DNA from 2 places in the Caballeronia sp. LZ065 genome. Region 2 is predicted to be linked to the other one. Evidence: riboswitches for the same ligand, from Rfam matches in the RefSeq annotation. Region 2 holds a riboswitch; the other holds the start of a gene.
What was found. Region 2 has a riboswitch for thiamine pyrophosphate ahead of QCE63_RS13750 (FAD-dependent oxidoreductase). Riboswitches for the same ligand answer to the same signal wherever they lie in the genome.

Region 1 (4,554 bases), 1.6 Mb from region 2:
GGCCCGAGCGTGTAGAAGGGCGCCTCGTCGCACCATTGCAGCTGGAGATCCATGTTCTCCTTGATGAGCTGCATCGGCACGTGGCCCGGACCTTCGATCATCACCTGAACGTCGTGCTTCCACGCCACCTGCGTGAGTTCGCCGAGCGTCTTCAGTTCGCCGAGCTGGGCTTCGTCGTTGGCGTCGTAGATGGAGCCGGGACGCAGGCCGTCGCCGAGCGAGAACGAGACGTCGTACTGCTTCATGATTTCGCAGATGTCTTCGAAGTGCTCGTAGATGAAGCTCTCGCGATGATGCGCGAGACACCATTTCGCCATGATCGAGCCGCCGCGCGACACGATGCCCGTCATCCGGTTGGCGGTCAGCGGCACGTATTGCAGACGCACGCCGGCGTGGATCGTGAAATAGTCGACGCCCTGTTCCGCCTGCTCGATGAGCGTGTCGCGGAAGATTTCCCAGGTCAGGTCTTCCGCTCGGCCATTGACCTTTTCGAGCGCCTGGTAGATGGGCACCGTGCCGATCGGCACCGGCGAATTGCGGATGATCCACTCACGCGTTTCGTGGATGTGCTTGCCGGTGGAGAGGTCCATCACGGTGTCGCCGCCCCAGCGGATCGCCCAGGTCATCTTGTCGACTTCCTCGCCGATTGACGACGTCACCGCCGAATTGCCGATATTCGCGTTGATCTTCACGAGGAAATTGCGGCCGATGATCATCGGCTCGCTTTCCGGGTGATTGATGTTCGCCGGGATGATGGCGCGCCCGCGGGCCACTTCCTCGCGCACGAACTCGGGCGTGATCGCCTTCAGCGCGTCCTTGCCGAACGCCGCCGCGCCGAACGCCTGGCCCGGATGCTGGCGGCCCATCATGGCGGCCAGCTTCTCGCCGTTCGGGCCGCTCTGCTTCAGGCTCTCGAGGTATTCGGCGCGCCGCTGGTTTTCGCGGATCGCGATGTATTCCATCTCCGGCGTGATGATGCCGGCGCGCGCGTAGTGCATCTGCGAGACATTCTTGCCGGCGAGCGCACGGCGCGGCTGGCGATGCAGGCCGGGAAAACGCAGTTCGGCGGTCTTCGCGTCGGCGGCGCGCTCGCGGCCGAAGTCGCTGGAGAGGCCGGCGAGTGCTTCCGTGTCGCCGCGCTGTTCGATCCATGCGCCGCGCAGCGCGGGCAATCCCGAACGGATGTCGATCTTCGCATCCGGGTCCGTGTACGGGCCGGACGTGTCGTACACGTAGACCGGCGGATTCTTCTCGCCGCCGAAGCCGTCGGGGGTATCGGACTGGCTGATTTCGCGCATCGGCACGCGGATGTCGGGCGTCGAACCGGTGACGTAGACCTTGCGCGAGTTCGGCAGCGGCGCGATGGCGGCGGCGTCGACGACGGCGTTTTCGGACAGGAACTTGGGATTGGCATTCATGTGCTGTTTCTCCTTGTGACAGAAGTGAGCGCTCGCGCGCTTGCTTCCGTCCCATGCGAAGCAATAGGGACGATATTTTTTCAGCACGAGCGATGACGCTGCCCGGGCTGACTCAGGAGCTAGACAGGAGGAACGAGATGGAAAGGAACGGGCTCGGAAGAGGTGGCCGGATGCGGCAGGCCATGGAGCCCGAACGCTTCCCTGCGCTGGCATTATCCAGATCAGGTTCAAAGGGTATTTCTCACCCACGCCGCACGAAGCGGTTCGGCCCTGTCAGGCCGGCCAAACCGCGATGCGCAACGCAGGACCCCCGCGTTAGCAGCCGTGACATTACACCGCGGCGTGGCGTCTTGGCAACCATCGGCGAAATCCTTCGAACGGGCAGGGCGCTTACTGCATAATGGCGGGCGCCGCAAATTCCGGGTTTTCCCGGGGCGTTTGCGGACCTTCCTGCGTACTCCGTCTATCCCGCTTTTCCTCGTTCCGCCATGCCGTTGAGTCTGGTTTTCGCCGCAGCGCTTTCGCCGGTTTTTGTTTCATCGATCCGGCGCGCAGCCGTCGCGGAGTAACGCATGTCCGCGCTTCCGCCGCCGCGCCTGCCATTCAGTTTTCCCGATCGTTTTCCGTTCCGTGCGCCGCGCTCCTTCAAGGGGCAGGTCGTGCTTGCGCTGGCCGTCGTCTATCTCGTGTGGGGCTCGACGTATCTCGGCATTCATCTCGCGCTCGAATCGTTTCCGCCGCTGTTGCTCGGCGGCCTGCGCAACCTGTGCGCGGGTGTCGGGCTCTTCGCACTCGCCGTGCATCGCAAGGCCGTGTGGCCCAGTGCGCGCGAAGTGCGCAATGCGGCGATCGTCGGCACCTTGCTCGAGGGTCTGTCGAGCGGAATGATGGCCTACGGCATGGGCACCGTGGGCACCGGCACCGCCGCCGTGATGGTCGCCACCGTGCCGCTCTTTGCAACCCTCTTCACCGCGCTGTCGGGGCGGAGCGTCGCGCGCGGCGAATGGCTCGCGGTGGCGCTCGGGTTGATCGGCATCGTGTTGCTGAATCACGGCGATCCTTCGGCGAGTTCCACGGTCGGCACGCTCGCCATCCTGTGCGCCGCGATCTTCTGGGCAGGCGGCGCGCATCTGGCGGGCCGCCTGCCGCAGCCGACCGACCTGCTGATGTCCACGGCGCTGCAGATCGGGCTGGGCGGGCTCATTGCGACGGGCATCGCCTTCGCCGCCGGAGAACGCCTGACGCATGTCAGCCTCGGCGCGGGCGTCTCGTTCCTGTACCTGATGCTGATCGGTTCGATGGTCGCCTATGTCGCCTACAACTTCCTCATCCGCCATACCAGCACGATCGTCGCGACCAGTTGCCTGTATGTGAATCCGGTCGTGGCCGTGCTGCTCGGCGCGCTGCTGCTGGGTGAGATCGTCACGCGCTGGACGGTCATTGCCACCGTCGTGATCCTGCTGTCGGTCGGGCTGTCGTTCTGGTTCGATCACCGCCGGCGCGGGCTGCGCTGAACGCTTGCATTGTGTAAAAACCACCATTCCGTGCGGTACGACGCGTGAAGTCGGCAGCCGCACGCGCGTTCCTGCCCGGCTCTTCCGAACAATTCCTCTAACTAATCCCGAAGCCTTGTCACGCAAGGGCCCGCATCGCGTATGCGAGCCGCGCGCACCGACCCGGGGCATGGGCATTGCTCATTGCTGGCACCGGAATGCGCGGCCTGGCTTGCGCCGCCGAAACCGGCAAGGAAGGAAAACAGAAGGTCGGTCCGCGAGATGGAAGGGGTAGACATTTCGACGTTCGCGCGTATCGATCCGCATAACGAGGTGGTCGATTACAACAAGGAAGGTGGAATCATGAAGCTCATCCGCACCGCAGCCGCGCTCGCCGCCGTTGCCTCCGTGCTGTCCGCTTGCGGCGGCAGTTCGGACGATCTGGGCAAGGAGATCGGCGTCACACAGCCCCAGGTTCATTTCGTTCACGCGCTGCCTGGCGGGCCGAACGTCGACTTCTACGACAACGGCAAGATCCTCCAGCCGAACCTGGCCTACCCGACGGCAACCAACTTCGCGAACATCGACACGGGCCAGCACAACTTCTCCTACGCGGCCGTCAACACGACGACGCAACTCGCCACCGACACCAGCATCAACAACGCAGCGAAGGGTCACGAATACACGGTGATCGCGTTGCCGGACGCGGGCTTCCTGCCGTCGATCGCGGTGATCGACGATCCCTTCGACAAGGGTCTGCTTTCGGGCAGCGCACGGGTGCGGGCCTTCAACGCATCGACGAACGCGCCGAACCTGGACCTGTACCTGGTCGCGCCGAACGCGAGCATTGCCAACGTCAGCCCGACGATGGCCGGCGTGTCCTACAAGAACGCCGTGCCTGCAACGACGCAAGATTCGATCTACGTGTCGGGCGGGACTTATCAACTGATCGCGACGCTGCCGGGATCGAAGACGCCGGTCTACACGTCGGCTTCGTTCGATCTGGTCAACAACGCGGACTGGCTGATCACGACGCTTCCTTCCGGCAATGCGCTTTCGCAGCTGATTCCGGAGAAGATTCGTCTGCTGGTGGCGCAGGGCGGGAATACGCAGCAACCGGTGCGGGAGTTGCCGGATACGCAGTAAGTTAAACGGTTGGTTTGGATCAGGGAGAACCGGTCGCTTGCGGCCGGTTTTTCGTTGCGGGATAGAGAGCGCGTGGGACGCGTGGTCCGGGACGGACGCCCGGCACAGCAGGCAATCGATGAACTGGGCCTTACCGAGGATCAGGCGCCCGGATTCCGAGCCATGTTGCTCGACGAGTTAAACAAGCTGGAGGTCTACAACTGCGCGCGTTACCGGCTGATCATGGCGGCGACGCAGGCGTGGATCCACGCCGGCAGGCCACGCTGAGCGATACGCGCGTTCATCACGCAACAAAAAAAGTCCCGCCACACAAGGCGGCGGGACGACAGGGAACGACATTAACGCTATGCAGCGCGCCGAGGCAGGCGCCGCACTGCGGCGGCGCACCGTAGGTCTGGCGCTTACTTGTGTTCTTCGGCGGAATTGCTGATGGCCTGGCCGCCCTTCGAAATGTCCTGGCCGGCGCCCGAAACCGTGTTGCAACCTGCGAGCATCGC
Region 2 (4,554 bases):
CGAGCCGGGCGCGGATACGTTCCGCGACCTCGACCAATTCATCCGCCGGCGGCCAGAACACTTCGCGGTTCAGGAGACTCATGCCGCACCTCCTTCCTGATGCCAGAACGGCATGCCGACCACCGGCGTGCTCGCCTGCGCGCTGTCGCGCTCGGCCATCGGTCCGGCGAGAAACGCGGTGCGCCCCGCCTCCACGCCCAGCGCAAACGCCCGCGCCATCTGCGGCGGAAAGGTCGCCTGAGACACCGCCGTGTTGAGCAACACGCCGTCGAAGCCCCATTCCATCACCTGACTGGCGTGCGACGGCACGCCGAGCCCGGCATCGACGATCAGCGGCACGTCCGGCAGACGCTCGCGCAACGTGCGCAGCCCGTACGGATTGGTCACGCCGCGACCGGTGCCGATCGGCGCGCCCCATGGCATCAGCGCCTCGCAGCCCGCGTCGAGCAGGCGCCGGCCGATCACGAGGTCTTCCGTGCAATATGGCAGCACCTTGAAGCCGTCGCGGATCAGCTTCGACGCCGCCTCGACCAGGCCAATCGGATCGGGCTGCAAGGTGTAGTCGTCGCCGATCAGTTCAAGCTTGATCCAAGGCGTCTCGAACACTTCGCGGGCCATGCAGGCCGTGGTCAGCACTTCGTCGACGCTCTGGCAGCCCGCCGTGTTCGGCAGCAGCGCGACGCCGTGACGCTTGAGGACGTCGAAGAAGCCGGCCTCGCCGGTCTCGGACTGCCGCCGCAGCGCGACGGTCACCATGCCGGGACGCGCGGCGTCGATGGCATCCGACAGCGATTGCAGCGACGGATAACGCGACGTGCCGAGCAAGAGCCGGCTCGGGAAGGACTGGCCGTAGAGCGTGAGCACGTCGGCGGTCTGTGTGGTCATGATGGGATCCTTCGATTCTTCGAGTTGCGTCATGCGACTCAGCCGCCCGCGACGGGCGACACGACGTCGAGCCGGTCGCCGGCGGAAAGCGTACGGATGGCGTGCTCGCCACGCGCGACGAACTGGCCGTTGAGCGCGACCGCGAACGGCGGCCTCGCGCCGAACGCGGCAAGCGCCTCGCCCACGGTGGCGGCGTCGGGCAGCTCAAAGGCGCGCTGATTGATGTGGATGTTCATGGCTTTCGTCTCTTGTCTAGTGCGACAGCGCCGGCGTGGAGACAGCGGCGGCGTGCAGCAGTTCCGGCCAGCGCGCGGCGTGACGATGTTCGTCGAAGCTCGCGTGGCTGGCCACTTCGCCGGCGATGAGGGCTTCCGCCAGCCGGCACGCGGTGTCCGCGACTTCGGGCGCGATCATGAAGCCGTGCCGATACAGCCCATTCACGCGCACGGTCCGCGCTCCGTCCCAGACGATGGCTGGCCGGTGATCCGGCAAGGTCGGCCGGCAGTGGGCGTTGAGTTCGAGGATGCGCGCCTCGCCAAAACCCGGATGCACGGCGAACGCGGCGCTCAGCAGTTCGAGCGCGGACCGCACGCTCACCGGCGACATGTCCTCGCCTTCGACTTCAGTCGCGCCGATGACGTACAGATCGTCCTGCTTCGGCGCGATATAGAGCGGATAGCGCGGATGCAGCAGCCGCACCGGCCGCGACAGCCCGATGCCCGGCGCGTGCACCCGCGCCACCTCGCCGCGAATCCCGCGCAGCGCGGGCCAGGCGGGCTTGCCGCCAAGGCCGCGGCAATCGATGATCCAGCGCGCGTCGGGCATGGCATCGACGCAGGTGTTCCAGTGCGTGCGCACGCCGCGCGCCGCGAGTCCGGCGGCCAATGCGGCGAGCGCCTGGCGGTTATCGAGTTGACCTTCGTTCGGCAGCAGCCAGCCTTGCACGAAACGCGAGCCGAGCGCCGGTTCCGCCTGCGCGACCTGGGCGCCGGCCAGCTTGATGAAGCCGCCGTCGAGCAAGCCGGCGGGCGAGTTGGCGCGCAACCGGCGTTCGAGCAAGGGCGCCTCGGCGCGATCCGCGCCATGCCAGACGACGAGCGTACCGTTGCGCTGGAAGAAGACCGGCTCGGGCAACTGCGCGATGAGCCCCGGCCAGCGTTCGAGCGATGCCGCGCCGAGCCCGACCACGAGCGGTTCCGCGCTGGCGGCCTCGGCGAGCGGCGCCAGCATCGCGGCGGCCACCCAGGCGGCCGACTGCGTGCCGAGCGCGTCGCCGCGCTCGAAAAGACTCACTTGATGCCCCGCGCCCGCGAGCTGCCAGGCCACGAGCCGGCCGACGAGCCCGCCGCCAATCACGGCGAAATCCGCCTGGGGGCCGGCGGTCTGATGGATTCTGTTCAATTCGATGTCTCCTATCGGCCGGCACGGCATATGAAGCGCGCATACGAGGCCTATGCTTGACGCTGCATCAGAAGGAGAAAGGCAGAATGGCCCGATCCGTCTGTGCAGGCGCTGCGGCACATCACAAGGACGACATGGGTGGAGAGACCGGCCCGGCTGCGAATGCGCGCCGGACGGAAAAAGACAAGGTGCGGAAGAAACTGGAGGAATGGCGCGGGTGTCGCGCGTTCTCCGGAAACTTCCCTCGCCGGTATTACCCGGATCGGGTGCAAAGGGTCTCTCTCAGCCTCGCTGCGTGAGGGCCGGTTCCGGCCGTCGATGCATGCGAAGCACCCCTGTTTCGTCGAAGGTCATTAGACCATGAAAGGCGAATGCGCTGCAAACCGGGATTGCGCCCTGCTTTTTTCCTGCGCAGCGGCACTCTGGCACAATGCCGCGAACATGGTTCAGCTGGCGCGCGCGCGAAATTAAGTGAGCATTAAGGCAGACCCGGAACAATTTGCAGGCCCGAAACTGGCTGCCCGGAAGACAAGGCCAGGCCGCAGCCGGCCGCACCGCGCAGCAAGCCCGTCGCGCGACCACGCAACAATCGCCGCCCCAAGGGCGCATCGGCAGGAAGCTCATGATCGACACCCGTACCGAAAATACTCAGCAGAAAGCCGACGAAGTCTCGGCGTGGAGCCTCATCAAGCCCTATTGGGTTTCCGAGGAACGCGGCTTCGCGTGGGGCCTGCTCGTGGCGATCATCGCGATCAACATGACGGTCGTGTGGATCAACGTGCGGCTCAACAGCTGGAACGCGGACTTCTACAACGCGCTGCAGAACAAGAACGTCAAGGATTTCCCCCACCTGCTGCTGATCTTCACCGGCCTCGCCTTCGCGTACATCCTGCTCGCGGTGTACGGACGATATCTGCGGCAGATGCTGGCGTTCCGCTGGCGTCAATGGCTGACGAACAAGTATCTCGAACAATGGTTCGGCGAAAAGGCGTTCTACCGTATCGAACGCGACCGGCTCGCCGACAACCCTGACCAGCGTATCAGCGACGACCTGCAATCCTTCGCGACCACGACGCTTTCACTTTCGCTCGACCTGCTCTCGACGCTCGTCACGCTGGTCACCTTCATCACCATCCTGTGGACCCTCGCAGGCGCGCTGACCTTCTCGCTCGGCGCCACGCCGATCACGATTCCGGGCTACATGGTCTGGGCCGCCGCGCTGTACGCGATCCTGGGCTCGCTGATCATCCAGAAGGTCGGGCATCCGCTGGTGTCGATCAATTACCAGCAGCAGAAGGTGGAGGCGGACTTTCGCTTCGGACTGATCCGTGTGCGCGAGAACGCCGAGCAGATCGCCTTCTACGACGGCATCACGACCGAAACGGCAAACGCCAAGTCCATCTTCCAGCGCATTCGCGACAACTGGTGGCTGATCATGAAGTACACGAAGCGCATGACCTTCGTGCTGAGCTTCTATGGCCAGATCGCCATCATCTTTCCGATCATGGTCGCGGCACCGCGCTACTTCGCGGGCGCGTTCTCGTTTGGCGTGCTGATGCAGATTTCATCGGCGTTCGGCACGGTCAGCGATTCGTTTTCCTGGTTCATCAACAGTTATTCGACCTTGGTCGAATGGCGCGCCACGGTGAATCGTCTGCGTGAATTCAAGCGCGTGATGCGCTCCACGCATATCCGCGAGGAAAACTCGCCGGCCACCGAGCGCGGCGGCATCAACCTGCACTACACGAGCACGCCCTCGCTCACGACCCAGGATCTCACGCTCGCGCTGCCGAACGGCACGCCGTTGTCGCGGGTGGCGAACGTGTCGGTGGAGCCGGGCTCGCGCTGGCTGGTCGTCGGGCCATCGGGATCGGGCAAGAGCACGTTGATGCGGGCGCTCGCGGGCCTGTGGCCGTTCGGCGACGGCACCATCGACGCGCCCGTCGACGCGAAGATGATGTTCATCCCGCAAGTGAGCTATCTGCCGATCGGCACGCTGCGTGCGGCGCTGGCGTATCCGTCGCCGGGCGGCACGTTCAGCGACGAAGAAACCCGCGAGGCGCTGCGTCTTTGCAATCTCGGGTCGTATGTGGATCGGCTCGAAGAAAGTGCGCATTGGGCGCGGAGCCTGTCGCCGGGCGAGCAGCAACGCCTGGCCGCGGCGCGCGTGCTGCTGCACAAGCCGGATTTCCTGTTCCTTGACGAAGCCACCAGCGCGCTCGACGCGGAAAACGAACTGCACATCTACAACACGGTGCTGGAGAAGCT

Region 1: another riboswitch for thiamine pyrophosphate. It lies ahead of thiC (phosphomethylpyrimidine synthase ThiC); the one in region 2 lies ahead of QCE63_RS13750 (FAD-dependent oxidoreductase).

What each region holds. Positions count from the first base shown of each region.
Region 1 covers NZ_JARUXV010000001.1:1,326,331-1,330,884, forward strand. The annotation lists gene thiC (phosphomethylpyrimidine synthase ThiC) at 1-1,418, opposite strand, end outside; TPP riboswitch at 1,599-1,740, opposite strand; gene QCE63_RS06040 (EamA family transporter) at 1,991-2,932, shown strand; gene QCE63_RS06045 (DUF4397 domain-containing protein) at 3,275-4,057, shown strand; gene QCE63_RS06050 (entericidin A/B family lipoprotein) at 4,459-4,554, opposite strand, start outside.
Region 2 covers NZ_JARUXV010000001.1:2,973,816-2,978,369, forward strand. The annotation lists gene thiE (thiamine phosphate synthase) at 1-82, opposite strand, end outside; gene QCE63_RS13740 (thiazole synthase) at 79-885, opposite strand; gene thiS (sulfur carrier protein ThiS) at 924-1,121, opposite strand; gene QCE63_RS13750 (FAD-dependent oxidoreductase) at 1,138-2,286, opposite strand; TPP riboswitch at 2,509-2,633, opposite strand; gene QCE63_RS13755 (ABC transporter ATP-binding protein/permease) at 2,909-4,554, shown strand, end outside.